2 regions of the Neomicrococcus aestuarii genome follow, and region 1 is predicted to be linked to the other one. Evidence: riboswitches for the same ligand, from Rfam matches in the RefSeq annotation. Region 1 holds a riboswitch; the other holds the start of a gene.
What was found. Region 1 has a riboswitch for cyclic di-AMP ahead of HD598_RS08700 (C40 family peptidase). Riboswitches for the same ligand answer to the same signal wherever they lie in the genome.
Positions count from the first base shown of each region.

Region 2: linked by a shared signal. The riboswitch ahead of HD598_RS04940 (C40 family peptidase) and the one ahead of HD598_RS08700 (C40 family peptidase) in region 1 are both predicted to bind cyclic di-AMP.

Region 1 is NZ_JACHDR010000001.1:1,929,822-1,933,227, forward strand. It holds gene HD598_RS08690 (multicopper oxidase family protein) at 1-802, shown strand, start outside; gene HD598_RS08695 (histidine phosphatase family protein) at 814-1,287, shown strand; cyclic di-AMP (ydaO/yuaA leader) riboswitch at 1,373-1,530, shown strand; gene HD598_RS08700 (C40 family peptidase) at 1,537-2,448, shown strand; gene lspA (signal peptidase II) at 2,582-3,091, opposite strand; gene HD598_RS08710 (heavy metal translocating P-type ATPase) at 3,088-3,406, opposite strand, start outside.
Region 2 is NZ_JACHDR010000001.1:1,112,075-1,115,480, forward strand. It holds gene HD598_RS04935 (HNH endonuclease) at 1-415, opposite strand, end outside; gene HD598_RS04940 (C40 family peptidase) at 653-1,705, opposite strand; cyclic di-AMP (ydaO/yuaA leader) riboswitch at 1,709-1,897, opposite strand; gene HD598_RS04945 (metal-dependent transcriptional regulator) at 2,147-2,845, opposite strand; gene serC (phosphoserine transaminase) at 3,042-3,406, shown strand, end outside.

The DNA.
Region 1 (3,406 bases):
TCTGGGCGGGGACGCCGGCGACGTGAAGATCCCCGTGCACCTGTTCAACGGCCGCCCCCCATCCGACCCGGACACCTTCTCCAGCACCCCGGGCAACCGGATCCGCCTGCGCTTGATCAACGCGGCCGGAGACACCGCCTACCGGGTCGGGATCCCCGGCCAGGAACTGACCATCACCCACACCGACGGGTTCCCGGTCCAGCCCCGCCAGGCCGATGCCGTTGTCCTGGGGATGGGCGAACGCCTGGACGTGCTGATCACCCTCGGCGACCAGGCGGTGCCCGTACTGGCCCTGCCCGAGGGCAAGACCGGCCACGCCTACGGCATCATCGCAGCCGGTCCAAAGACCACGCTCTCCGGTCGGCTCCCGCAGACCCTGGGCGGAACCGTGCTCGATGGCAGCCGACTGAAGGCACACGAATCCGTCCTGCTCCCACCCAAGGACCCGACCAGGACCCACGAGGTACGCCTCACCGGATCGATGATGGAGTACGACTGGGGCATCAACGGGCGACGCTTCGACCCGGCCAACCCCTTCGAGGGCGCCTTCGAACTCCGGTTGAACGAACGCGTGCGGGTCACGATGACCAACGACACCGACATGTGGCACCCCATGCACCTGCACGGCCACACCTTCCAGCTGGCCGACCATGGCGCCCGCAAGGACACGGTCATCATCAAACCCCGGCAAACCATCGTCTTCGACTTCGAGGCGGACAACCCGGGCCAGTGGCTAACCCACTGCCACAACGCCTACCACGCCGAGGCCGGGATGATGGGCGTCTTCTCCTACCTCAAGTAGGACAGGGATCGGTGCAGTTGACCTCCGAGGCCCTGGACCCGAACATCGTAATCGATGATCGAATCATCGAGGCTGCGAACCGTTTTGAGGGACTATACAGAATTATGCGACGACCGCAGAAACCACCGTCCTGTGTCATCAATCCATTTCGTCCATCCTGGGGGGAGCCCTATCGGGGCCAGGTTGAACGACTGATGGCCGTCATTGTTGAACACCGCGATCGTGCGGTGGAACTTGGCGGCCGCGAGGCGGAAGCTATTTTGGTCAGCCACCAGCTGCCAATCTGGTTAACGCGCCGTTCAGCCGCGGGCAAGGCCCTGTGGTACGACCCGCGGAAACGCGAGCGCACTCTCACCTCCGTGACTAGCCTGGACTTTGAAGCTGAAAGTCTAGTCACAGACCGATATACAAAACCCCAAGAGTCAAACTGCATCTCCAGACGTTATCAAAAAGATATTGCTTCGTTATCGGAATGTGACTTTTGAGGGGTTTTTGCTGTAGGTTTTTCTTTTACCGGGCTCCATTGGAGTCTGTCACCCCGGATGGATTGCCGAGCGCTGCCACCATGTCGGGGACCGTTCGCTTATGTACTGGCAGTGGCGGGGGACCCATCTTCGGGTCCATCAGGACCCTAGGGGTTAAGTCCTCATGCCGATCTTCGGTGTGCAGGACCGAGTGACTCCCACTCGAACCCGACAGCTTACCCCGCAGGCATTGGGAGAGGTATACACATCATGTCCATTCGTCATGCCCACGCTCGCCACCGAGCAACACCGGTCCGCCGCAACCCCATGGAAACGCTCTCGAAGGCCGTTTCCTTCAATGCCGGTACCTTCGGTCGCCAAGCAATCATTGTTGTCGCAGCTTCCGGTCTAGCACTGGGATTGGCGGCCCCCAGCCAAGCCCAGCAGCTGCCCAGCAGTGCCCTTTCGGTGCCCACGTACGCCTCCTCCGGTGACAGTGCCAGCATCAGCGCGACAACGGCGCCTAAATCCGGGACCTACAAGTCCACCCGCGCCTCCGTTACCTCCAGTCCGGCTCCGCGTTCGGGTGCGACGCACTCCCATCACACCCATGCAGCCCCACCGGTGACTTCACGGGCAGGACATTCCCATGCGGCTTCCAAGGCCTCAACCTCCGGGGCCCAGGGTGCCGCCACGACTCGGCACACCCATCCTTCGGCCGCCGGGTCCAGCATTCAGCCAACCGCCAGCACCGTCACCGTCACCCCGCAGTCGGGGGCTTCAAAAGCAGCAGAAGACCAGGGCTCAGCGGTGAAGACCGCCTCCAGCGGAAAATTGGGTAATATCGCCAGCATGGCTCTGTCGTACAAGGGTGCCCCGTATGTCTGGGGTGGAGACAGCCCCGCCGGGTGGGACTGCTCGGGGTTCATTCAGTACGTCTATGGCAAGGCCGGCATCAGCCTGCCGCACAACACCACGGCCATCCGTACCAGCGGAAAGTTCGTCAAAACCAGCAACCCCAAGCCCGGAGACCTGGTCTACCAGAACAACGGAAGCCATGCCGGTATCTACATCGGCAATGGAAAGATCATCGGCGCCCAGAACCCCAGTGTGGGCACCGTCATCCGCGACGCGGACAGCCCGTACGGCCCCCTTATGGGCTATTACACCTTGGCCAGCTAAATAGAGCTTAGAGTTGCGTGGCCCCATTCGATTCTCTTGGATGGGGCCACACTTGCTTCCCGTTGAACGACCGTCTTACGGGACGTCGGCGGTTCAGTTTCGCCAGCATGTCAGCGCGCATGCGCAGAGGTGGTCAGTCGCCGCCCTTGGAAGGGGCGGGACGAAGCGCTCCGAGTGCATACAGAACAACTCCCGCTGTAACAAACACATCTGCCAGGTTGAAGGTGGCGAACCACCCGGTGTGCAGGTAGTCCACCACGCCGCGCCCGTCCAACCGGTCAATGAAATTGCCGAAGGCCCCGCCGAGCAGCAACGTTGCACCCGCCCGGGACATTCTGCCCATGGCTGGTGCCGAGGAAACCGCATACCAGGTAAGTCCGGCGATGATCAGCCCGGTGACCGCCACGATGGCCCAGGCGGGAAGGTCCGCGCCAAAACTGAACGCGACGCCCGGGTTATAGAGCAACCGGAGGTTGATCAGCCCCAGGTCGATTACCTTACCGTTGGAAAGCAAGCTTTCGGCCAATGCCTTGAGGGCCAGATCCACGCAGACCAGCACAACGGCTCCAAGCAGCATCGCGGCCCTGACAATACGCGCGGTTCGAACCTGCGCCGAGGAACGAGCCACAAGTTGGCCGCTCATGCCGAGGGTTCCAGGATCGAGGCTGGCTGCACGGTCTGTAGCGCGGTTTTGCGGCGGAGCCGACCGGCCCGGACACCGTTGGCAATCACGACGATTTCGGCCAGTTCGTGGATCAGGACTACCGTTGCCAAGCCGAGCACCCCAAAGAGTGCCAGGGGGATCAGGGCAGCAATCAGCAGCAGCGACAGGCCCACGTTCTGGAGCATGATTCGGCGGGTGTTGCGTGCATGGTCCAGGACCTGTGGCAGGTGATTCAAGTCTTCGCCCATCAGCGCGATGTCTGCGGTTTCGATGGCGACGTCTGTGCCCATGGCA
Region 2 (3,406 bases), 820 kb from region 1:
GAACGGGCTTCCGAGGTAGGGTCCAGCCCATTTGTCGCAGAGTTTTGTTGCCCTTCTTGTTATTGCAAGGCAAGCAGCAGGCAACGAGGTTCTCCCACGAGTCTTCGCCGCCAAGGGATCGTGGGTGCACATGATCCACGGTGGTAGCGGTGCGCCCACAGTACACGCATCGGTGGGAATCTCGTCGAAGCACTCCGCGACGCGTGACATGTACGGCTTCGCGGTAGGGGACGCGCACGTACCTATTGAGCAGGATGACAGTGGGTCGAGACAAGATTTCTTGTGGACCCACCACAGGGTCTTCGTAGTCCTCGGCGAGGATGCTCGCTTTGCCAGTGAGCACAAGCAAAAGCGCTCGGCGGAAGGTCACTACCGCGAGCGGTTCATATCCAGCATTCAGTACAAGAGTTCGCATGTGCGGTCCTCTGGGGTCCTGAGCGTTGCGGCTACGTCCTGTGCTCTAGCCGCAACTTCGAGCGTGGGATCACTTTCTAGATTAGCGCTTGCGCGTCAGAGCGCAGATTTCTCCCACCCGCGCGCACGGGCGTGTCGCAACTCACGCCGTGCGATTGCCTGGTCTTCTTGCAGGTGGAAAACAAAAGAACCCCCGGAAAACCGGGGGTTCTTTTGAATGTCATTGTCTCTGTAGCTATTAGCCAGCGAGGGTGTAGTAGCCGTAGAGCGGGTTACGCGAGACCGAGTGGATCATGGTGTCCACGGTGGGGTTCTGCGCACCGATCATCATGCCGTTTCCAAGGTAGATGCCAACGTGGCCGCCACCGTTCTGGAAGACAAGGTCGCCTGGCTTAGGGTTGCTCGTGCGAACGAACTGGCCCGAGCCAAGGATTGCGGAGGTGCCGCGGGAAATGCTGATGCCGTGCTGCTTGTAAACCCACTGCAGGAAACCGGAGCAGTCCCAACCGGATGGGGAAGATCCGCCCCAAACGTATGGAACACCCGAGTAACGGGAAGCCGTAGCAGCGATGCCGCTGAGGTTTGCCGTGTTCACGGAGGGAGCAACTGGAGCAACGCTCTTAGTTGCGGCAGCCGAGGACGTCGACGATGCCGAGCTACGGGTTACTGGAGCAACGCTGGTGGCTGCTGTAGCGGAAGAAGTCGACGAAGCCGAGCTACGGGTTACTGGAGCAACCGAGGAGCTGGAGGACGTCGAAGACTGAGTGTTAGACGTAGAAGTCCGGGTGTTGGACGTTGCAGTCCGGGTGTTGGACGTTGCCGTCTGCGCCGAAGCGGTGGACTGAGCAGAGGTGTTTTCCTGAACGGAAGACGTTTCCTCGGTCTCAGCTTCAAGAGCTGGGCTGTTGGTAACAGCAACCTCTGGAACCTCAACTACAACAGGCTTTGGCTTTGGCTTTGGTGCCGGCGCGGTCTTTACAGAAGCGCGAACCGGAGCAACAGCCTTCTTTTCCTTGACGGAAGGAGCAACAACAGCCGATACAACGGTGGACTGAAGAGCAACACGCTCGATGTTCAGTGCATCCATCGGTGCTGCAGCAGCTTCACGAGCTGCGGGGTTTGCCTGAGCTGGAACGCCCAGGGTCAGGACCATGCCCGAAGCAGCCGCGACGACAGCCGCGGAGCGACCAATCGAACCAGCGTTCGTGGCCACGGCCTTAGAGATACCCGCAATAGAGTTTGAACGGGTAGTGCCGGCTCGACGCCGACCCAAAGCAATACGCTTCGACAATTTAGTACCTCTCCCAGCGCCTGCGAGGTGAGCTGTCGGGTTCGAAGACTTTCGTCTTCGACACACGTCTATCGCTAAGAGAGTTTGTGTGCTTAACCCCAAGGGCCCAAAGTGTGTGAGGCCCAAATGGGTCCCCCGCCATCGCCAATAGCTTTCTTGCGAACGGACCTCGAGCAGCGGCGATGTTCGGCTTCCCACTCAAGGGTGCCCTTCCATTTCGTCCGAGCACGCTTTAAACGGTACTTGATAAAAGTTTCAATGTCACATTCTGATCACGAAAAGGAGACGGAATGATCACGGGAAATTAGACGATCGTCTAAAGTTCCGCACGAATTCAAGGCTCCTACCCATCACGCACAGGATTAAAGAAATCCACAGCGCTTAATCAACGGGGCGCGTTATTGTTTCGTTACACCGTAATGGTGCGAAACATGGCCGTTATTAGGCACCAGGAGTGCGCACAAAAATGTGCTGTGAAACTTCGGCTGGAAGTTCCAGTGCTCCCTCGACGCCCTCGACGCGAACCAAGATGTATCCGGGTGAGCGCTCAAGGGTAATAGTGGCTCCCGGGCGGATACCGCCTTCGTTCAGCTGCGTGAGCAGTTCCGGTTCCACCTGAATGGTTTCAGCCAAGCGCAGCACCACCATAGGGCCCGTTGCGCCGGCGTCCAGCGCGGCATCAAGATTCGTCACGGGGACAGCAATGTCAGCCCAACCCGGTCCGCCCAAAACTTCTAGGCCCGGAATGGGATTGCCGTACGGAGAGACCTCCGGCTTTCCCAATAGTTCAAAGAGACGGCGTTCGACTCGCTCGCTCATGACGTGTTCCCACCGGCACGCTTCATCGTGGACATATTCCCACTCAAGACCAATGACGTCGGCTAGCAGTCGCTCAGCGAGACGGTGCTTTCGCATGACCTCGGTGGCAAGGGTTCGGCCGGTCTCCGTGAGCTCCAAGTGGCGGTCTCCGGATACGTGGACAAGATCGTCACGCTCCATGCGGGCCACTGTTTGAGATACCGTAGGCCCGGAATGTCCCAAGCGTTCGGCAATGCGGGCACGCAAAGGAGTAATGCTCTCTTCTTCGAGCTCCAAGATGGTGCGCAAGTACATCTCAGTGGTATCGATCAAGTCAGTCATTGCATCTCCCGGAACTTCGTGCAGGAACGAGCTTCCCGCCGCCTGAACGTCTCCACTACTTTAGCCGTGGTTTCTGAAGTGTTCACATTCTGGGCACGGATGCGACATCCACAGGCTAATTGCACAAAATATAGGGAAGCGTTACTTCCTTACAGTTCTAACGTCTCACCCCACACCCCCCTGAAAGGTCCACGTCTTGACCAACATCACCATCCCGCAAGAGCTCCTGCCCCTCGATGGACGATTCGGTGCTGGCCCCTCTAAGGTCCGCGACGAGCAGATCCAGGCGATCGTCGACGCGCAGCGCACTATTCTGGGTACGTCCCACCGACAGGCCCCCGTCAAAAACCTCGTCAAGAGCGTTCAAGAAGGACTCAAAGAGTTCTTTGGCGCCCCTGAAGGCTACGAAGTCATCATGGGCCTCGGCGGATCTACCGCGTTCTGGGATGCCGCAAGCTTTGGTCTGGTTCGCTCGAAGGCACAGCACTTGTCCTTTGGTGAGTTTGGCTCCAAGTTCGCCGCGGCCACCAACAAGGCGCCGTTCCTTGACGCTTCTTCCAT